Pigmentiphaga aceris: one gene and its partner. The protein of the gene in region 2 interacts with the protein of the main gene of each other region in a pairwise test. Links are inferred from orthologs where the notes say so. Each region holds a gene or a part of one and is shown on either strand. Other genes may lie near its edges.

Evidence for each region.
Region 1: the proteins of pheT (region 2) and secD interact in binary tests that used the Escherichia coli proteins (3 or more experiments, as listed by UniProt). The link is inferred for Pigmentiphaga aceris from one-to-one orthologs.

The regions. Positions count from the first base shown.
Region 1 is NZ_CP043046.1:4,633,170-4,644,374, reverse strand. What follows is about bases 4,953-7,858. They hold secD (protein translocase subunit SecD), read right to left. Parts: upstream 7,389-7,858; coding sequence 5,517-7,388; downstream 4,953-5,516. Other genes in these bases: yajC (preprotein translocase subunit YajC), read right to left, coding at 7,553-7,858; secF (protein translocase subunit SecF), read right to left, coding at 4,953-5,515. In the rest of the region: FXN63_RS20150 (TonB-dependent siderophore receptor), read right to left, coding at 1-2,446; FXN63_RS20145 (FecR family protein), read right to left, coding at 2,557-3,636; FXN63_RS20140 (RNA polymerase sigma factor), read right to left, coding at 3,757-4,275; more of secF, read right to left, coding at 4,574-4,952; more of yajC, read right to left, coding at 7,859-7,903; tRNA guanosine(34) transglycosylase Tgt, read right to left, coding at 7,966-9,159; tRNA preQ1(34) S-adenosylmethionine ribosyltransferase-isomerase QueA, read right to left, coding at 9,156-10,328; FXN63_RS20105 (SUKH-3 domain-containing protein), read left to right, coding at 10,675-11,109. UniProt on the Escherichia coli protein: Part of the Sec protein translocase complex. Interacts with the SecYEG preprotein conducting channel. SecDF uses the proton motive force (PMF) to complete protein translocation after the ATP-dependent function of SecA.
Region 2 is NZ_CP043046.1:2,123,063-2,134,383, reverse strand. What follows is about bases 8,300-11,321. They hold pheT (phenylalanine--tRNA ligase subunit beta), read right to left. Parts: upstream 11,004-11,321; coding sequence 8,595-11,003; downstream 8,300-8,594. Other genes in these bases: pheS (phenylalanine--tRNA ligase subunit alpha), read right to left, coding at 11,085-11,321; FXN63_RS08945 (integration host factor subunit alpha), read right to left, coding at 8,300-8,446. Also shown: FXN63_RS09000 (efflux transporter outer membrane subunit), read right to left, coding at 1-1,079; FXN63_RS08995 (response regulator), read left to right, coding at 1,489-2,205; FXN63_RS08990 (sensor histidine kinase), read left to right, coding at 2,207-3,394; FXN63_RS08985 (HAD-IA family hydrolase), read left to right, coding at 3,448-4,107; FXN63_RS08980 (LysR substrate-binding domain-containing protein), read right to left, coding at 4,128-5,099; FXN63_RS08975 (D-amino acid dehydrogenase), read left to right, coding at 5,227-6,471; FXN63_RS08970 (hypothetical protein), read left to right, coding at 6,567-6,860; FXN63_RS08965 (DUF3606 domain-containing protein), read right to left, coding at 6,940-7,329; FXN63_RS08950 (MerR family transcriptional regulator), read right to left, coding at 7,668-8,081; more of FXN63_RS08945, read right to left, coding at 8,096-8,299.

The DNA of each region.
Region 1 (11,205 bases), 2.5 Mb from region 2 along the record:
GCGTGCCAATGGTGCTGTAGTACCGCTTGTCGAACAGGTTGTTCACGTTCAACGACGCCGTCCACCGGCTGTTGATCGTGTAATCGAGGTGGGCGCTCGCCAGAATGTAGCCACGCTGGATGAAGCGGTATGGGGCGGTCTGGTTGCTGACCGTGCCATCGCCATTTCGCACATACGCGAAATCGTTCACAAAGGTCTTGCTTTGCGCGGTGATGCCGCCGCCAAGCTTCCAGCGGCTCAGGGAACCCTGGAGACGATACGAGGCAAAAGCCTTGACCAAGTGCTCGGGGTTCAGGCCATTGAAGCGCGGTTGCCCCGCCGCGTTTTCGTTGCGGTTGTCGTTGTAGCTGTAGCTCAGCGAGACGTGCAGGTCACGAAGGGGTTCGCCGCTCAGCTCGGCATCGAAGCCCTCGCTTACCACCTGACCCGTGCCCAGGTAGCAGCAGCTACTGCCCATCGGACCATTGCTGGCGCGGTAGTTGGGGTCGCGTACGGCTTCGCCCTCTCTATTGATGCGATAGAAGGCAAACGCACTTTGCAGTCGTCCTCCCAGATGACTGCCCTTGACGCCGACTTCGTAATTCCTGCCGGTGATCGGATCCAGCGGACGTCCAGGTTCCGGTCCCGCCAGGGAGCTGGCTTGGGACTTGAAGGTCTCAGCCAGACTGGCGTAGGCAGTCCAGGTCTGGTTTAGGTCGTAGGTCGCAGCCAGGTAGGGAGTGAAGACATTCTCATCGCGGTAGTCGGTGATTGAGGTACTCGTCGGTGTGCCGCTGGCGTTCACGCTGTTGAATTCAAAGCGGTAGTGATAACGGCTCAGGCGGCCGCCTGCGATGAGGTGCAAGGGATCCGTGACGTGAAACCGGACCGATCCGTAGATGCCGGCCTGTTGCTGAGGCAGACTGTATCGCCGGTACATCGTCATCGGAGACGACGGCTGACGGTAATCGTAGGGGTCGAACGCGTAGATGTTGGGAATCCTTGCGGTGACATAGGGCTCGTGCCGCAGGAAATCCGTGTCCAGTTTAAAGCGTGACCAGTCGGCACCGAGTATCACGTCATGCTGGCGTCCAAGCAGCCCGAAGCGGCCTTTCAGGGATGCATCCAACGAGCTGTTTTGCCACGTCTCGTTCTGGAGGTTGGTGCCATTGCTGTAGGTGCCGTAACCGGTGTTCAGGTTCGGGGCACCGAAGAAATAGTGGTCGTATCGATCCTGCGTGGCGCGCTCGTGGTTCACGGCCAGGTCCAGCCGCCAGTCTTCGTTGAAACGATGGGCGACTTGCCCGAAGACCGTCTTGATACTTTTGTCAGCGTGGTCATTGGCACCGCTGAGGAAGATAGTATGCGGCAGTCTGAGGTCTTCACCGGTGCTGGCACGGGGCAGGCCGTAACCCTGGACGGACGAGTCGCGTTTGACGTAGCTGGCACCCAGGGTCACGGTAGTGTCAGGCGTCAGGTCGGCTTCCAGAATGCCGTACGCTAAGGTACGTTCGCTCTCGGCCACGTCGAAGAAGAAACGCTTGTCTTCGCGGGCCAGGACGGCACGACCGCGTATGCGACCGTCCTCGGTCAAAGGCCCGCTCACATCAATGTCGGCACGTTTGAAGTTGTAGCTTCCATACTGGGCTTGAACAATCGTCTGGGTTTCACGGGTGGGACGCTTGCGCACCAGATTGATGACACCGCCAGGCTCGCCGTTGCCGCCGAACAGACCGTCGGCACCCCGCAGCACTTCCACGCGGTCGTAGAACGCCATGTCGTTGTCGATGCCGTAACCGCGATCGACGCCTGCCCCGCCGTCCACCCGCATGTTGGTCATGCCGACCTCGAAACCGCGTGCAAGCGCCCGGTCGGTCAGCATGGCACCCTGGAAGCCGGTCACGCCCGGCATGGCCTTGAGGGCGTCAGGCAGCGTCGTCAGGCCCAAATCCTCGATCTGCTGGCGGGTGACCACCGACACGGACTGCGGCACCTCGCGCAGAGACAGGCCCATCTTGCTGCCGACGGTCGAGGACTGGGCGACATACGAACCTGTGCCCTCAGTCGCATCGTCGTGACCAACTGGCGCGGTGACCGTCACCGGCGCAAGCGTGGCCGGGCCAGTCTGCGGTGCCTGCTGCACGGTCAGCACGCCGTTGCTGATGGTGCCAACCAGGCCCGTTCCCGCCAACAGTCGATCCAGCGCTTGCCGGGCAGTCATCGATCCCTGGATGGCGGGTGCCGTCTTGCCGGCAACGAGCACATGCGAAAACGCCACGGAGGACATGCCGAGGGCGGCACCCAGTTCGTTCAGCGCATCGCCCAGCGGCTGTGCGGCAATAGAAAGAGCAATGGGCCGTGCGTCCGTGATGGCTTGCGCGTGAGCCAATGCGGGCACGGACAGCGCCAGGGCAATGGCAAGCGCCAGCGGCGCTGGGTGGAAACGAGTGGACTGCGGGTAACGCATGAAGGTGGCTTCCTTGGATGGCAAAGAGAACGAAAACAATTCCCACTACCGTTAAAGACGCACACCCCCCTGAAACGGACACCTCGGTCGGCTAAATTTTTTTGATGTCTTCAACGCGTGCCAACGACTTCCCGTTTGCCATCGTCGCGAGGCCTGAGTTTCACCGGCAGGATGCGCGGAAGTACCTGGGCCAGGGTATCGGGGCGGGCGATCTCGAAGCTGCCGCCCAGGCGCAGATCGGCCACCTTCGGGTCCGTGACCACCAGGCCGGTGGGGCCGTAACGCTCCATCTCTTCGATGGCGCGGGACAGCGGGGTATCGGAGAAGCGCAGTTGTCCCTTGCGCCACGGCGCCACGCTGGAGACCGGTACGGCAGCCACCTCGCCGACGATCCCGTTTGCGGTGACCTGAACCGCCTGGCCGGCACCCAGCATCGTTCCGATGCGCGTGGCGAGGGAGGTGGTGCCATCGACTGCCACCCGGCCTTCCTCGACGGCAACTTCCACGGTGCCCGCCTTGCTGCCGGTGGTGTCGTAACGCACCGAAAAACGGGTACCGACGACGGTGATGCTGGCGGGGCCGGCCAGTACGCGGAAGGGCTTGGCCGGGTTTGGTGAGACCGTGAACATCATCTGGCCCTCGTCCAGGCGGACTTCGCGTCGGTCCCGGTACAGGGCGACTTCGGCTCGTGTCTTCACATCCAGCACCAGTTCGCTGCCGTCCGGCAAGGTGGTGGTGATGCGCTGCCCCGCCTGGGTGGCGTAGTGCTGCGTGAAGCTTGGCTCGTGCCACAAATGCCAGCCAATGCCCGCAGACAGGAGCAGCAAGCATCCCAGCACGAGTGCAGCCGGGCTGGGCATGAGCCAGGCCAGGCGCGACCGCGCAGGTCGACGATTGGTGCGCGGCCGAGTCGTGGCAGGAATGTCTGTGGGGGCATCTGCCGAGGCGACGGACTCAGGCAACGATTGCGCGCGGCGCTGCGCAGCTTGCTCGTCCCCCAGGCTGCGCAAGACGGTGAAGCCCTGGTCCAACTGACGGTAGGCATTCAGATGGGCTGGGTCGGCAGCCAGCCATTGCTGGAATTGCGCCTCATCAGTGGCGTCGAGCCCATCTTCCCGGCGGGTATGCCACTCGGCCGCCGCCGCGATCGCCGGATCGAGCGTGCGCATGAAGGCGTCGTGCTCGCGCATCTCCCGCTCCTCATCGAATGAGGCGTCGGGGCGCGCAACTGGGGGCGTGGGATGACTCATCTCAGGAATGGAAGCGCACAGGTCCGGTCGAACGGACACCTGAAGAAACGCGATAGTGGCTCATGGTTTCGGCTTGTCGGCATTTTCCGTGGCAGCCAGCGCTTGCCTGCATGTTTCACACACGGCTTTGGCACGGGTCACATATTGCTTGACCATGCTGAGCGACACGCCCATCCGGTCGGCGATCTCCTGCTTGGACAGACCATCGAACACATACAGGCTGAAAGCTTCCCGGCAGCGGGGCGGCAAGGTGTCGATGGCCTGGAGATAAGCCTGTACCGCCTGCGAAGATGCGTAGGCTTCTTCTGGCTGCAGGTGACGCGGCCCGGCGGGATGGCTGAGGTCGTCAAGGTCGTCGAGGCTGTCGGCTTGTCGCACAGCCGTGCGGCGGTCCAGATCGATTTTGGCGGTGGTGGCAACTTGGCGCAACAAGGCCGCTGGACTGAGGATGGCCTGACCAGCCTGCTGCATCTTGAGCACACGTGCGAAGCTCTCCTGCGCCAGATCGGCCGCGGTGTCGCGGTCTCTGGCCTTGCGCAGGCAGAAGTTCAGCAAGTCTCGGTAATAGCGGGTCAGCACAGTCCGGCCACGGTCTTAAACAACAGGCCTTCCCAGGCAGGGCTGTGTCCAGACTGACAAATCAAGGAAACCGGAATCTTACCTTGTGATGAGAATGCGTCCCACTCTTGAAATGCATCATCGCCGGTTCAGGGCCTTCCCCAAGCTGAAATGAAAAACGGGCTGGTTCCGATACAAACCCGGAACCAGCCCGTTCGATCCAGCGGAGCACCCCCTGATTTTGGAGGGGGCTGTCCTGGTGGGGTCTTCTACGGCAAGTCGGCAAACGGCGCGTGGCGCACGCTTGCCGCGACCGACATCAGCCGACCACTTCGCCGCCTTTCTCGCCTTCCTTCTTCACCGGCTTGATCATGTCTTCGCGGGTCACGCCCAGCCACATCGCGATGGATGCCGCCACGAACACCGACGAATAGATACCGAACCAGATGCCGATGGTGATGGCCATTGAGAAGTAGTGCAGGGTCGGACCGCCGAAGAACAGCATGGCCAGGATCATCAACTGGGTCGAGCCGTGGGTGATGATCGTGCGCGAGATCGTGGCGGTAATAGCGCTGTCGATCACTTCCTTCACGCTGGCCTTGCGGTACTTGCGGAAGTTTTCACGGATACGATCCATGATCACCACCGACTCGTTCACCGAGTAGCCCAGCACCGCCAGAATGGCCGCCAGCACCGGCAACGAGAACTCCCACTGGAAGAACGCGAAGAAGCCCAGAATGATCACCACGTCGTGCAGGTTGGCGACCACGCCGGCCAGTGCGAACTTCCACTCGAAGCGGAAGGCCAGGTAGATCACGATGCCGATCACCACGAAGGCAAGCGCCATCAGGCCGTCATGTGCCAGTTCCTTGCCGATCTGCGGGCCGACGAATTCCACGCGGCGCAGTTCCACCGTTGGATCCGCGACCTTCAGAGCAGCCAGCACTTCCTGGCTTTGCGTGGCGGATTCCTTGCCCGCCTGAATCGGCAGGCGAATCATCACGTCGCGCGAGGTGCCGAAGTTCTGCACCTGGAAGTCGCTGTAGCCCTGGCCCGAGATCACCGTGCGGACTTTGTCCAGCTCGGGAGCCTGCGGGTAGGCCACTTCCATCACCGTGCCACCGGTGAACTCGATGGACAGGTGGAAGCCCTTGGTGGCGATGAAGAAGACGGCGGCCAGGAAGGTGACCAGGCTGATCAGGTTCAGGATCAGCGCATACCGCATGAACGGTATGGTCTTTCGAATGCGGAAAAATTCCATGTCAGACCTTAGTGGGTTTCCAGACGGTGCCGATCGACAGCTTCGTCAGCTTCTTCTTGCGGCCGTACCAGAGGTTGGCCATGGCGCGGAAGACCATCACAGACGTGAACATCGAGGTAGCGATACCGATGCAATGGACCACCGCGAAGCCGCGCACCGGGCCGGAGCCGAAGGCAAGCAGCGCCACACCGGCGATCAGCGTGGTGATGTTGGAGTCCAGAATCGTGCCCCACGCGCGGTCAAAGCCAAGGTGGATGGCCTGCTGCGGCGTTACCCCGTTGCGCAGTTCCTCGCGGATACGTTCGTTGATCAGCACGTTGGAGTCGATGGCCATGCCCAGCGTGAAGGCAATAGCCGCGATACCCGGCAGCGTCAGCGTGGCTTGCAGCATCGACAGCACGGCCAGCAGCATCAACAGGTTGACCGACAGCGCAATGGCCGAGAACACACCGAACAGCATGTAGTAGACGATGATGAAGACCGACACGGCGATGAAGCCGTACATCGTGGCGTCAAAGCCCTTCTTGATGTTGTCGGCACCCAGGCTCGGGCCAATGGTGCGTTCTTCGATGATCTCCATCGGCGCAGCAAGCGAACCTGCGCGCAGCAGCAGTGCGGTGTCGCTAGCTTCAGCCGAGGTCATGCTGCCGGAAATCTGCACGCGACCACCAGCGATTTCGCCACGGATCACAGGAGCCGTCACCACTTCGCCCTTGCCCTTCTCGAACAGCAGAATGGCCATGCGCTTGTTGACGTTGTCGCGGGTCACGTCGCGGAAGATGCGCGAACCCTTGGCGTCGAGCGTCAGGTGAACAGCGGGCTGCTGGCTCTGGCTGTCGAAGCCGGCCTGGGCATCCTGCAGGTTTTCACCGGTCAGCACAATCTGACGACGCACCAGTACCGGACGGCCATCACGTTCGCTGTAGCGCTCCAGGCCAAACGGCACGGTGCCGCCCGCCAATGCGGCCTGGGCTTCAGGTGAATCGTCGACCAGACGCACTTCCAGCGTGGCGGTACGGCCCAGGATGTCCTTGGCCTTGGCCACGTCCTGCACGCCCGGCAACTGCACCACGATACGATCGGCACCTTGCTGCTGGATGATCGGCTCGGCCACGCCGAGTTCGTTGATCCGGTTGTGCAAGGTGGTGATGTTCTGGCGCAGTGCGCTGTCTTGCGCGGCCTTCACGGACGCTGCGGTCAGCGAGCCGATCAGCTTGAAGTCGGTGCCAGCATTTTGCTCGACCACTTGCAGGTCGGGCAGGTTGTCACGCAGCACGTCACGGGCACGACCACGCGAGTCGTCGTCACGGAACACGATTTCGATCGTGTCGCCAACGCGGTTGATGCCGGCGTTGCGCACGTTCTTGTCGCGCAGTTGCGTGCGAATGTCGCTGGTCAGGGAGTCATAACGCTTGGTCAGCGCGCCCTTCATGTCGACTTGCAGCAGGAAGTGCACACCACCACGCAGATCCAGACCAAGGTACATCGGCAGCGCATGGATGGCGGTCAACCAGGACGGCGAAGCCGACAGCAGGTTCAGCGCCACGATGTAGCTGGGGTCAGTCGGATTCGGGTTCAGCTCGCGCTCAAGCAAGTCCTTGGCACGCAGCTGGGCGTCGGTGTTCTGAAGGCGGGCACGCACCGTGCCAACCGGGCCATTCTGGTCGAAATACAAACCGGTGTTGGTCAGCTTCGCGGCGTCGAGGATCTGTCCGACGCGCGTCATCATTGCCGGATCGACCTTGACGGTTGTCTTGGCGCTGGACACCTGGACCGCGGGCGACTCACCGAAGAAATTCGGCAGCGTGTAAAGGATGCTGATCACGACCGCCACGGCGATCATGATGTACTTCCAAAGGGGATAGCGATTCATGTGTCATCCAGATTCGGAAACGCCCACGATCGGCGCGCCGACAAACACGAGAAGGGCCCGGGCATTGCACGGGCCCTTCGAACGAAGGGGCCGGACAAGCCGGCCCGCCTCTTTAAGCGTGCACGGGCAGCCATGACGATTCGTCAGGCTGCCACCGCAGTCGATTACAGGGTCTTCAGCGTGCCCTTGGGCAACACGGTAGCCACAGCAGCCTTCTGCACCACGATTTCGACCGGCTTGTTCTCGTCGCGGCCGATGTCGAGCGTGATGAATGCATCGCTAACCTTGGTAATGCGGCCAGCCAGACCACCAGCGGCAATGACTTCTTCGCCCTTGGCGAGCGCGGCGATCAGGGCCTTCTGTTCCTTCTGACGCTTCATCTGCGGACGAATCATCAGGAAATACAGCACAACGAACATCAGGGCGATGGGCAACATGCCCATCAGCGCGCTTTCGCCGCCGGCGGCAGGCGCCGCTTGAGCAACGACCGCGCCGAGCGTGGAAGAAATCGACATTTTGTCTCCGTAATCAATGACTTGCGTCTAGTTAAGCGTGGGATTGTAGCTGACCGTAAGCGCTAGACACCACGCGCACGATCTGCCGCGAAAGCAGCGCGCCAGGCAGCGAAGGTACCGCCACCGATCGCGTCTCGCATCTGCTGCATCAGATCCAGGTAGAAATACAGGTTGTGGATCGTATTCAACCGCGCGCCGAGGATCTCGTTCGAGCGGAACAGATGATGCAGGTAACTGCGAGTGAAATTCCGACACGTATAGCAGCCACAAGTTTCATCCAGCGGTGCCATATCTGCGCGATATCGCGCATTTCGGATCTTCACATCGCCAAAACGGGTGAACAGCCAGCCGTTGCGGGCATTGCGGGTGGGCATCACGCAGTCGAACATGTCGATGCCCTTGGTCACGCCTTCGACCAGGTCTTCCGGCGTACCCACGCCCATCAGGTAGCGCGGGGCGTTCTGCGGCAGCTTCGGACCGACATGGTCCAGGATGCGCAGCATGTCTTCCTTGGGCTCACCCACCGACAGACCGCCGATGGCATAGCCATGGAAACCGATATCGGTCAGCCCGGCCAGCGATTCGTCGCGCAGCGGCTCGTACATGCCGCCCTGCACGATACCGAACAAGGCATTGGGATTCTCCAGACGATTGAACTCGTCCTTGGAACGCTGCGCCCAGCGCATCGACATGCGCATCGATTTCGCCGCTTCCTCGGTCGTGGCCGGACGGTCACCCACCATATATGGGGTGCACTCGTCGAACACCATGGCGATGTCGGAATTCAGGCTGCGCTGAATGCGCATCGATTCTTCCGGCGTCAGGAACAGACGCGTGCCGTCGATGGGGGAGGCGAACTTCACGCCTTCTTCCGTGATCTTGCGCAGGCCTTCCAGGCTGAACACCTGGAAACCGCCCGAATCCGTCAGGATCGGCTTGTTCCATTGCATGAACCCATGCAGGCCCTTGTGGGCGTCCATGATTTCCGTGCCCGGACGCAGCCACAGGTGGAAAGTATTGCCCAGCACGATCTGCGAGCCGATCTCGACCAGCTCGTTCGGGGCCATGGCCTTGACCGTGCCGTAGGTGCCGACCGGCATGAAGATGGGGGTCTCGACCACACCGTGATTGAGCGTCATGCGCCCGCGGCGGGCCAGGCCGTCAGTGGCCAGCAGTTCGAAACTCAGACCGTTGGTTGGCGCGTTGCCGGCCTTGTTCTCGTTGTCGTTTGTTAGACCGTTCGTCAGACCGTTCATGCTTGTCCTGCAGAAGTTTGGGGCGCAATCAGAGGGCGCTCGATCAGCATGGCATCGCCATAGCTGAAGAAACGGTAGCGCTCGGCCACCGCATGCGCGTAGGCAGCCTTGACTGCATCGGTACCAGCCAAGGCGGAGATCAACATCATCAACGTCGACTTGGGCAGGTGGAAGTTCGTGACCATCGCGTCGATCACGTGGAAAGTGAAGCCAGGAGTGATGAACAGACGCGTATCACCAGACTGCGCGTCCAGCGTGGCGGGCGGGCGGGGGAGGGTGCTCGTCCCGTCCAAGGCGGGATGGGCAGCAACGCTTGCGCGCGTTTTCGCCGTTGCGGTCGCAGCCGATTCCAGTGCACGAACGCTGGTCGTGCCAACCGCGATCACCCGACCGCCAGCAGCACGGGCAGCATTGATCGCATCGACGGTTTCCTGCGTGACCGTATACAGCTCGCTGTGCATCACGTGTTCAGTCAGATTCTGCACACGAACCGGCAGGAAGGTGCCTGCGCCCACGTGCAGCGTCACAAACGCCGTGTTCACGCCCTGCGCCTTCAGCGTGGCCAGCATATCCGCGTCGAAATGCAAACCTGCGGTCGGGGCCGCAATCGCGCCCGGCTCACGGGCATACACCGTCTGATAACGCGCATCGTCGCCTTGGTCGGGCGTGTGCGTAATGTAAGGAGGCAAGGGCGTCTGGCCGTGCTTTTCCAGCAATTCCAGCACCGGGCCTGCAAAACGCAAATCGAACAGATCGCCGCCATCGCCGGCGCGGCCCAGCACCGTGGCGTCGAACGCATTCGACAGACGCAGACGCGCCCCCGCCTTGGGCGACTTGCTGGCGCGCATGTGTACCAGGGCACGGTCCGTCTCGACAATGCGCTCCACCAGGATCTCGACCTTGCCGCCGCTGGATTTCTCCCCGAACAGGCGTGCCTTGATCACGCGGGTGTCGTTGAACACCAGCAAATCGTTCGGGCGAAGCAGAGACGGCAGATCGGCGAACTGGCGATCATGCAGCAGGCTCGCGGGGTCAAGGTGCAGCAGGCGGCTGGCCCTACGCTCCACAGCGGGCGCTTGGGCGATCAGCTCCGGCGGCAGGACATAGTCGAAATCGTCAACGGTAAGGCCAGGCACGGCAGCAGAATCCTGAGAAAAGCCGGCAATGATACCGCTTCAATGCGTTCGGCGTGACGAAGTGGCAAATTCATGCTTATAATGCGTGGCTTCACGGGGTGCGCAACAACGCATCTCAGCAGTTGGTGGTGGCAGTAGGTGGCTTACAAACCTATGGCCTGGACTTGGTTCCGAACCGTCAATGACTGCAACCTGCCCGGGTGGTGAAATTGGTAGACGCAGGGGACTCAAAATCCCCCGCCGCAAGGCGTGCCGGTTCGATTCCGGCCTCGGGCACCAAATTTGAAAAGCCGCTAGCTCTCACGAGTTAGCGGCTTTTTTCTTGCGGTTTTTCTTTGTGATGGCTGTTTGATTTGGCCCCAAACCCGAGACCCAACCAATGACCCCCATCCCCTCAAGCATTCGCCCCTTGTTCGAAAACGCCGGCTTCAGCCGCGAGTCTTGCAATGTGCTGGGCGCAGGCCATACCGCCGCTGACATTGCCCAGTCAATTTTCCGTGAGTTCGGCGGACTGGAAGTGGGGCAGTGCGGGCGAGGGGAAGAGATGGCAAGCAGCGACGTGTGCTTTTTCTCTGCGCCTCACACGGATCAACACGAGGAAGTCGCTGACTGGCATAAGTCCTTGCCATCGCTGTTTGCTGTGGCCGAAGCTCACCACAATCACATGATGGTGCTGGTTGCCGATGGCGGTGCGTACTATTTCTATACCTACCCGGACGGCAAGCTCTACCTGGGCGGACATTCCTTTATTGCAGCAATGGAGTGCTTGCTGCTTGGCAGACGACTTGGTTCTGCTATTGACGAAGACGCGTGAAGCCCGCGTCTGGTGATCCCGCCAGGGGCGCGTGGCGATGTTGTATCTGCAAGTCGCAATAAATAATCGTGTCGATTCTCTGTTTTCAATTCCTTG
Region 2 (11,321 bases):
GCAGCGTCCAGCGCAGCTTGCTGTGCGTCCACGTTGCTGCGGCGGCGTCCCCAATCGAACAAAGGTACGTCGATCACCGGGCCGATGATCGGCAGATTGTTGAATCGCGCCGGACGGTTCTGAGTGACGTTGTAGGAATACAGGTAGGACGCGCCCAGCACCACACGCGGATACAGCGCCGAACGTGCCAAGCCCAGGTCGCCGGCGGTTTCCAGCACATGGGCTTCGGCTTTGCGGATTTCAGGCCGTGTGCGCAGCAGATCGGCGGGCACCTGCGTAAGCGACGGCGTGGACAGCTGCGGCAAGGAAGCAGTGTCGAACCACTGCGCATCGGGCGCGGTTCGCCCTAGCAAGACCGCAAGCCCTTGTGCGGCTGCGTGAATGGCCGCACGTGGCTCGGCAGATTCGGCATCCAGCTGCGCCAGACGTGACTGCACCTGCGCGCGCTCGCTGGCCGGAGCCTGGCCGGTGCGTACACGCACGTCTTCCAAGCTCAGCGCCCGGGTTTCCAATGCGCGCAGCCGATCGATACCGTCCAGCCGTTGTTGCGCAGCACGCAGATCGAGATAATTGCGCACCACTTCCGCCACCACCGACACACGGGCCGCCTGCGTATCGGCCAAGACGCCTGCAATAGCACCCTCGCCTTGCATCTGGGTGGCTTCGCGCGCACCGAACAAGCCCAATTCCCACACGGCGTCCAGGCTGGCCTGGAAGAAGGTGTCGATGGCAGAGGCGTCCTGCGCATTGCGGGTATTGAAGCTGACGCCCGGCAGATAACCCACGTTGGCACGCGTAGCCAGTTGACGCGCCTGGCGCAAGCGGCTGCGTGCCTGGGCCAGGCCCAGATTCTGTTCCAGGGCCTGGGACACCAGGCCATCGAGCACCGGGTCGTGGAAGCTCTGCCACCAGCTGCGCAAATCGGGCGCAGGCTCGGCGCTCAGGCTGGCTGCCCCGCCTTGCTGGTAGACAGCGGGCACGGTGTTGGGCAGCACCACCGGCTCTACACTGGCGCACGCCCCCAGCGCCGACAGGCCGACGGCGGCGATCGAAGCGAGCAAGAGACGGGCGGCAGACAAGGCGATGGCTCTTGAAGGGGCGGGAGAAATCGGGCTGAAAGAACTGGGCTGAAAGAATTGGGCCGATCAAGCGATCTGAAAGAAAACGGTCTGAGGCAAACTCACCCGGGGAAACCGGACACAGCGCCGGAAATCATCGGAGGCACCCGCAGCGTACGCAGCATCGACCCAGCATTGCAGCGATTTTCACGATCGAAGCTTGTGCAGCGGTGCACGTTTTGTGGAGACTGCGTGTAGACACGCAGCCGCCGTGCAACAACGCGGCAAGCGCGCCACGACTCCTCATGGCTTTGCCCAGGGCAAGCTTGAAACCCGGACAAAATCGGCATAATGCGCAGATAGGCGCAGAAGACAAACGCTGGTACATGCAGCCAAGGCATTCATGCGTACTGCGCCAGAAAGGACACTCATGCATAACGATGCGCACCGCCCCGTGCCGCTGGTGCTGGTCGTGGAAGACGAACCCGGTATCGCGGACATCCTGCTGGCTTATCTGAAACGAGACGGCCTGCGAACTCATCACGCCGCCAGCGGCCCCGCCGCCCTGCAACTGTTCCGTCAGTTGCGCCCAGACCTGGTTTTGCTCGACATTCGTCTGCCCGGTGCCGATGGGGTGGACGTGCTGCGCGACATCCGCGCCGAAAGCCTGACCCCTGTCATCATGGTCACGGCCATGACCGACGACGTGGACAAGCTGCTGGGTCTGCGTATGGGCGCGGACGATTACATCGCCAAGCCCTTCAACCCGGCCGAAGTCGTGGCACGGGTGCGCGCGGTATTGCGGCGCAGTTCTCCGGTAGATACGGCAATTGCGACCATTCGCGTCGGCCGCATCGAAATCGACGAGACCGCGCACGCGGCATCGGCTTATGACGAAGCGGGCGTGGCCCAGCCCCTGGCCCTGACGTTGACCGAATATCGGTTGCTGGCCCATTTGGCACGGCAGCCACGGCGCTGCTTTTCACGTGCGGAATTGATCACCGCCTGCATGCCCGAAAGCGATGCGCTGGATCGAGTGGTGGATTCGCACCTGAGCAAATTGCGCCGCAAGTTGCAGCTGGCCGGCTGTGGTGACCTGATCGAGACCGTGCGGGGCATCGGATACCGTTTATGGCCCGAGTCCTGACATGGCCCGCGTTCTAGACCGGATCTGGGTACGCTTTGGCGTCCAGATGGCAATTGTGGTGGTCGCCACCATCGCCATCCTGGCATCCAGTGTCTTTTTCTTCACCGATTCGCAATACCGCGAGTTCTACGACAGCCTGCCCAGCGACGTGCGCGCGGAACTCGACCAGTTGAAGGCCAGCGACCAGGAAGACAGCCCGCGCGCCTACGAAATCTACGGCCACTACTGGCGCGAAGACCTGTGGTTCGGCGAAAAGTGGTCACTGGTCATGGGCCTGGTGATCTGCATTCCCTTCGGGCTGGGCGCAGGCTTCTGGCTGTCGCGCATCGTCACCAAACCTTTGGGGTCGATTGCGCAGGCGGCACGCGAAGTGGCGCGCGGAAACTTTGCGGTTCGCGCCCACATCGGGCAGTCGCGCGGCGAGCTGGCAGAGCTGGTATCCGACTTCAACCAGATGACCGATTCGCTGCAAGGGCTGGAACGTGAGCGACGAAGCACCGCCGCAGCCATGTCTCACGAATTGCGTACGCCACTGACGGTACTGCGCGCGCGGCTGCATGCGCTTTGCGATGATGTGATTCCCGCCACGCCGGAAGAATTTGCCCGGCTGCTGCAACAGGTGGAACACCTGGGACGCCTGGTCGATGACGTGCACACCTTGTCGCTGGCAGATGCCGGACGCCTGTCGCTGCACCCTGAAAATCTGAACCTGACCCAGTTCACCCGCCGTGTACTGGCCGACTACCAGAACCGTTTTGACGAGTCTGCGCTGGAAGCGGTGTTGATTACCTCGTCAAACAATGTGGTGGCGTGGGCAGATGCCGACCGGCTGCGGCAGATTCTGGTCAACCTGATCGAAAACGCACTGCGTTACGCAACCGGTGCTACCCGCCTGGAAGTTGCACTGCGTGCCGACAGCAACTGGTCCACACTGACCGTCAGCGACAACGGCCCGGGCTTGCCGCCCGATGTGATGGCGCATCTGTTCGAGCGCTTCCATCGATCTGATTCTTCACGATCGCGTGGTACCGGTGGTTCAGGGCTTGGGTTGACCATCGTAAAAATGCTCAGCACCCAACAAGGCGGTGATGTGCAGGTGGGCCGATCGGCAGCCGGTGGAGCCAGCATTACCGTGCGGCTGCCGCGCACGGCGCAGGCTCAGCCAACGGACCTGTCGCGGACAAACTGAAGCTGTCATGCGCCTATGGCATAGTCCTCGGTCTGTGAACCAGGACCTATGCCATGAGTTCAAATACTGCCCCTGACCGCATTGACGCGGTGATTTTCGACTGCGACGGCACCTTGGTCGACAGTGAAACCTTGTCTGCCAAGGTAGCCCTGGACATGCTTGCCGAGCATGGTGTGGTGCTCGATTACGAAGACATGCTTGCCCGCAACCGGGGCCGCCAGTTTGCGCGGATCGTGGACGAACTGCGCGCTGCATACCCCCATGCGGTGGCCGATGACTTCATCGAAGATTTCCGCACGCGTACCTTGCATACCTTCCGCCAACACTTGCAACCCATTGCTGGTGCGGTTGCTCTGGTGGAAGCATTGCACTTGCCGATGTGTGTGGCCTCCAACGCCCCACGCGCCAAGATCGAAGCCTGCCTGGAAATCACCGGCATGCTGTCGCATTTCCAAGACCGGATTGTCAGCGCCTATGAAGTCGGTGCCTGGAAACCTGACCCGGCCCTGGTGCTGGCAGCCTGCGCCTTGTTCGATCTGCCGCCCGAACGCTGCCTGCTGGTCGAGGACAGTGTTGCCGGCGTGGAAGCAGGCATCGCCGCAGGCGTGCACGTGCTGGCTTATCGCATCGATACGCCTGGCACGCATTGGCCAAGCGACCGTGTCAGGCTGATCGATGACCTGGCAGACGTGCTGACACGCGTGGCGGCCTGACGTCTTTTTTCCGAACCCGACTATTCGTCTTGCGTCAGACCGGATGCGGCGCGTGGGGCCGCTTCCCAGGCAACCGGTGTCGAATCGATCACCTGTGGCAAGCGGGCATCCAACTTGGCCTGGGCATCACGCAGGCATTCGCCCAGGCTGTCCGACAGGACCGAACTGGGGCGGTGGGCGGCGCGCAGCATCACCACATCGAAGCGTAGCGGTGGTTCAATGGCATATAGCGTCAAGGCATCGAAGGCCCCGCTGACCGCCGTGTTCTGATCGACGATTGCCACCCCTGCCCCGCTTTCCACCAGTGCACGAGCCAGGGAATAGGTCTGCACTTCCAGGCGCGATACGGCGTCTACCCCGGCATCGCGCAGCCGCTGTTGCACCAGCATGCCCAAGGGGCTTTCGTCGTCCAGCGCGATGAAGGGCAAGCCCAGGAAATCGTCCAGATGCAGCGGCCTGCCAGCGGGTGGCGCAATGCCGGCCGGCACGGCCAGCACCATGCGGCCGTGTCCCACGACTTCCGCACGGATGGCCTCGTGTTCGGGCGGGTTTATTGCGAATCCCAGATCGAAATCGTGGGCCAGCAGGCCTTGCAGAATGTCGTGCGAGTGGTGGCTGAGAATGCGGCAGCCGGCGTCGGGATGACGCTGTCCGAAGCGTTGCACCGCGCCGGTCAACACGCTTTGCGCCAGGCTGGGCGTGGCCGCCACGCGAAGCACACCCGCGCCATGATGACGCAAGTGACCAGCCACTTTTCGAAGGCGTTCAATGCCACCGTAGACACGATTGGCTTCCTCGAACAACACCAGCGCTTCGGGCGTGGGCATCATGCGACCACGGCCGCGTTCAAACAAGGCAAAGCCAAGTTCCTGTTCGGCATGCTGCAGCACACGGGTGACGACCGGCTGTGAGACATGCAGGTAACGCGCCGCTTCGCTGACGGTTTTCATCAGCATCACGGCACGAAAGACTTCTATCTGGCGCAGCCGCATGGAACCGTCCGAAGGGGGTATAGCCTGAAGCTATATTCTTGCACGAACAGGTATTGGCGCTTAGGCGAACGGCCGCCTATCTTGATGGTCGGGGCGCACGTCACGCGCCCACCCACGGAATCGCAGCATGAAAATCCTTGTCGTCGGTGCTGGCATCATTGGCATGACCACCGCCTACTATCTGGCGCGCGACGGACACCAGGTCACGGTTGTCGATCGGGCCGACGCGGCAGGAGCAGAAACCAGCTTTGCCAACGGTGGCCAACTGAGCTACAGCTTTGTGGCCCCGCTTGCCGGGCCGGGTGTCCTGAGCAAGGTGCCGGGCTGGCTGCTGGATCGCAATTCCCCGCTGCGCTTCCGCCCTCGCCTGGACCCGAATCAGTGGCGCTGGAGCGCGGCTTTTGTGCTTGCGTGCAATGCGGCAAAAAGCCGCCAGACGGCTGAAAAATTGCTGGCCTTGTCGTTCTTGAGCCGTGACCTGTATCACGAGCTGGCAGAGCAGGAAGGCGTGCCCTTCGAGTTTGCGCGCAGCGGCAAACTGGTGATGCACCGTGAGGCCAAGTCGTTTGACGATGCGCGCGCACAGACTGACTACCAAGCCACGCTGGGCTGCCACCAGGAAGTGCTGAACGCCGACCAGTGCGTGGCCATCGAACCCGCACTTGCAGACGTTCGTGGCGAGATCGCCGGTGGCATCTTCACCCGCAGCGAAGACAGCGGTGATTGCCGTCAGTTGTGCGAGTCTTTGGTCGCACGCTTGCGCACCCAAGGTGTGGTGTTCCGCTTTGGCGCGAACGTGACGCGACTGATTACCCGTGGTGACCAGATCAGCGCAGTAGAAGTCGATGGCGACTTGCTTGAAGCCGATGCCTTTGTACTCGCGACAGGCGTCGATGCGCCCCGCCTGACCCGCCCGCTGGGTATTCGACCCTTGTTGTACGGGCTGAAAGGCTACAGCCTGACCTACCCGCTGGTGCCGGTCAGCAACGCCCCGACAGTCAGCGTGACAGACCTGCAGAACAAGGTGGTCTACGCCCGCATTGGCGACCGCCTGCGGGTGGCTGGCATTGTGGACATGGGTGACGACAACACCATCATTCGTCCTGAACGCATTGCCACGCTTGCCCGCCAGACCGAGGCACTGTTCCCGCGTCTGTCGGCATCTGGCGCACCGACCACCTGGGCTGGCCTGCGACCCGCGACACCCGAAGGCGTGCCACTGATCGGACCTACCCGCGTGCGCAACCTGTGGATGAATATCGGTCATGGCGCACTCGGGTTCACCTTGGCGACCGGCAGTGCACATCTGCTGGCCGGCATGATTGCCGGACGCGCAGACGAACGTGCGAAGTTGTTCAAACCCACATATTGACTATGCGCAGGGCACCACCCATTGCAAAACTCGGCATTGGTACTGTATAAATATACAGCACTCAAACTTTGGTCATCATGACCATGGAGCCCGATATGCAGTACACCGTCGCCCTGCAAGACTTCCCCGAGATTCCCGCCGATGTTCGCCAGCAGGCGGAACGCCGTTATGGCAAGACATTGGAAAAAGCACTGGGAGGTGCCGACGAAGTTGGCATAGCTTACCGCGCCTGGACCAATGCCGAAGACTCGTCGGAAGATGAATTGTCGGCTGATGACCGGACGCAGGCGCTGCGCTGGCAGAAGGCAGCCATGAAGGCACAGACAGAAGGCTTCAATGGCCTGGGCGAAGCGCCCGAGGCCTATTTCGAAATCAAGCTGGTTCGCTAGAAAGCCAAAGGGCCCGCAGATGCGGGCCCTTTTTCATGCATGTCGTCTGCCCCTGCATTACGCGGGCAGCAGAAAATCATTATTTCTTCAGGTATTGCTCGACCTTGATCGCCGAGGTACCGACCGACGACACCGCGTCCTTTATCCGAACGGCAGTCACACCAAATTTGTCTGTCCAGAAACGCAAGTCGTCTGCATCGCTCAGGTCGATTTTGGTACGTTCGGCAGTGGCAGCTTTCGCCTTGGTCTTGGCCTTGGTGCCTGGGGTGTTCGTGGATGTGGTCGTGCCGTCAGCCATACGTATCTCCAGTCTTGCGGGGGAATCCCAGCGACAGAGAATAGCAACATGCATGCCGACGTGCGGCATACGTGCAGCTTGGTTGCGATTCAGTTTGCCAATCGCAGAATGAACTTCAAAAACCAATACAAAAAGCCGTTGGTGAATTAATTCACCAACGGCTTTTTTCAATACTGGTCGGAACGGTGGGATTCGAACTCACGACCCCTTGCACCCCATGCAAGTGCGCTACCAGGCTGCGCTACGCCCCGACTGAAAACTGCAGGCGCTAGTATAACAGTTCTGAATAAATCCGCTGCGACAGAAGACGCATTTTTATCGTAATTTGCGTTTTCAACGTAATTTTCACCAGCAATGAAAAACGGGTTACGCCTTGCGGCGTAACCCGTTTTTGGTCTTGCTATTCTTTGGTCGGGACGGTGGGATTCGAACTCACGACCCCTTGCACCCCATGCAAGTGCGCTACCAGGCTGCGCTACGCCCCGAACAGAAAAAAATTATAGCAGGTTTCAGACTTTCAGTGCGGTGACGATGTAATTCGCCAATCCGGTGAGGCCAGTGCGCAGCGCTTCGACTTCTTCGCGCTTGAACACGACGTCGTCGTTGATTGGTGGCAAGGCATCGTCGGGCACGGTATCGCCGTGGCGATTGGCGCGGCCATCGTCCAGGCGGTTGCGTGCGCCGCTGATGGTGAAGCCTTGCTCATAAAGCAACTCGCGAATCCGGCGGATCAGCAGAACCTCGTGGTGCTGGTAATAGCGCCGGTTGCCGCGTCGCTTGATAGGCTTGAGCTGGTTGAACTCCTGTTCCCAGTAGCGAAGCACATGGGGCTTTACACCGCACAGCTCGCTGACTTCGCCGATCGTGAAGTAACGCTTGGCCGGGATCGGCGGCAGGATAACGGAGGATTCAGTACGCGCCATGACAATTCAGCCTTTCAAGACTGACGCTGATGATCGCGCAGGGCGACCTGCTCGACCATGCTCTTGAGTTTCTGGCTGGCGTGGAAAGTCACGACACGACGTGCCGTGATGGGAATCTCTTCCCCGGTTTTCGGGTTGCGGCCAGGCCGCTGGGGCTTGTCGCGGACCTGAAAATTTCCGAAGCCAGACAGTTTGACCATATCGCCGCGCTCAAGCGCGTCGCGAATCTCTTCGAAGAAAGTCTCCACCATGTCCTTGGCCTCGCGCTTGTTCAGGCCAACCCGCTCGAAGAGCAGGTCAGCCAGTTCAGCCTTGGTCAAGGTGTGGGCATCATCGTCGTCGCGAGGAGCTGCGGGCGCAGGCAGCTCATCGTGGCCGGAAAGCAAGAGGGAGTCAGCGTCGGAGTGGAGGGAGTGCATAGACCTAAAACGTTCAACCTCGGAAGGGCCGGATACTGGACCCGGCCCGCGACAGCAGGGAGGCGCCGCGCGCCGGTGAGGCGCGAACCCCGCGTCAGGCCCGTTGCCGGGCACCATGCCCGGAGATCAATGCATCACGCAATTTGGTGATGCAAGCGTCGACTCGGGCATCGTCGAGAGTCACCGAAGTATCCTGCACCCAGAAGCGGAAGGCAAGGCTTTTTTCCTTTGCTGACAAGGACTTATCTCGCCAAACATCGAAAATGCGTGCATCCCGGACGACCGCCAACTCAGTATCGGCAGCGATGGTTTTGGCCACCGTATCGAGCAACGATTGCGCGCTGACCGATTCGTCCACCCACAGGGCCAGATCGCGGATGACAACCGGCTGACGCGAGACTTCGTGCAAGGTCGGCAGACCATATTCACCCAGCAGGGCAACATCCAGCTCGAAGACCACTGGCGCATGCGGCAGTTCGGCTTGCTGCACCCAGCGCGGGTGCAGTTCACCGATCCAGCCGATTGCCTTGCCGTCGATTTCGACTGCGGCAGAACGGCCGGGATGCAGGGCGGGATGCTGTGCCGCCGTGAAGCGCGGCGTGCGGCTGCCGAACAATGCTTCCACGTCGGCTTTCACGTCGAAGAAATCGACCTGACGAGCGGCCTGCCCCCACTGCTCTTCAACCACAGGGCCGTAAGCAATACCGGCCAGCTTCACTGGCTGATCCACACCCGCCACTGACAGCGGACCATCAGCGACCTGTGCATCACGGCGGAAGATGCGACCCAGCTCGAACACCCGAACGCGCGGCTGCTTGCGGTTGACGTTGTACTGCACGTTGGCCACCAGGCCGCCGATCAGGCTGCTGCGCATCACCGACAATTGGCTGGCGATGGGGTTGAGCAACGTGATCGGGTCGGCATTGCCGGCGTAGTTCTTTTCCCAGTCGGCTTCCACGAAGCTGAAGTTGATCACTTCCTGGTAATCGAGCGCAGCGGTGGCGTGGCGAAGCGCGTGGGCGCTGCGCTGGGCTTCCGGCTGCGCGATCATGGCGGCCGGGGCAACCGGCGGCAGATCGGGAATACGCTCGAAGCCGTAGACGCGGGCCACTTCTTCGATCAGGTCTTCTTCGATTTCGATGTCGAAACGATAGGAAGGCGGCGTGACCGTGAAGACCGCTGCATCTTGATCGAAGGTGAAGGCCAGGCCCAGGCGCGAGAAGATCTGGGCGATCTCGGCCTGGTCGACAGGCACGCCCAGCACGCGATGGCAGCGCGCCACGCGCAATTGCACCGGATCACGCGCGGGCAGGCTCAGCGTCTGGTCATCGACCGGACCGGCATTGCCGCCGCAGATCTCGATGATCAGGCGGGTCAGGTATTCCAGGTGTTCGACCGTGGTGGCGAAGTCCACACCACGCTCGAAACGGTAGCTGGCGTCGCTGCCGAAGTTGAAGCGACGTGCGCGACCAGCGATCGAATTCGGCCACCAGAAAGCGGCTTCCAGGAAAACGTTGGTGGTGTCCAGCGTGACGGCGGTGTGGTCGCCGCCCATGATGCCCGCCAGCGATTCCACACCACGGTCGTCGGCAATGATGCCAACCTGTCCGTCCAACTGCACGGTCTGGCCGTTCAGCAGCAACAGGCTTTCACCTTCCTTGGCCCAACGTACTTGCAGGCCGCCGCTGACCTTGTCCAGGTCGAACACGTGGCTGGGACGACCCAGTTCCAGCATGACGTAGTTGGAGATATCGACCAGGGCCGAAATCGAGCGCTGCCCTGCCCGCTCCAGACGCTGCACCATCCAGTCCGGGGTCTTGGCGTGGGCGTTGACGCCACGCACAACGCGGCCGCTGAAACGGCCACACAGGTCGGGCGACTGCACCGATACCGGCAGGCGGTCTTCAATGGTGGCAGCCACCGGCGTGAAGGCCGGGACCTTGAGTTCCGCGTCGGTCAATGCCGACACTTCACGGGCAACACCCAGAATGGACAGGCAGTCAGCCTTGTTCGGGGTGAGCTTCAAGGTGAATACGGTGTCGTCCAGCGACAGCGTGTCACGCACCGATTGGCCAGGTGTGGCGTCAGCCGGCAGCACCATCAGGCCGGCGTGGTCTTGCGACAGGCCAAGCTCACGTGCCGAGCACAGCATGCCGGCGGATTCGACGCCGCGCATTTTCGCGACACCGATCTTGATGCCGCCAGGCAGTTCGGCACCGACACGAGCCAGCGGCACGTTCATGCCGACTTCGACATTCGGTGCGCCGCAGACGATCTGCAGCAGTTGGCCGGAGCCATCATCGATCTGGCAGACGCGCAGCTTGTCTGCGTTCGGGTGCGGGGCGAGTTCGCGCACGTGCGCGACCACAACACCCGAGAACGGCGGGGCGACAGGGGCAGCATCTTCGACTTCCAGGCCGGCCATGGTCAGGCGGTGTGCCAGTTCGTCGGTGCTAAGCGCCGGGTCGGAGAACGACCGCAGCCAGGATTCAGGGATTTGCATGTTCAGGGGTCCAGCGTCGGATTCAGGTAGCGCCGCGAGCAATCCGCAGGCGCATCGTGACAAGGGGTCGGCGAACCGACGTCAGTTGAACTGCTTCAAGAAACGAAGATCGCCCTCGAAGAACTGGCGCAGGTCATTGACGCCATAACGCAGCATGGTCAGGCGTTCCAGGCCGGAGCCGAACGCAAAGCCGATGTAACGTTCCGGGTCCAGGCCGAAGTTACGCACGACGCTGGGATGCACTTGTCCCGAGCCCGAGATTTCCAGCCAGCGGCCCTTGTTGGGACCGGAGGTGAACATCATGTCGATTTCTGCGGA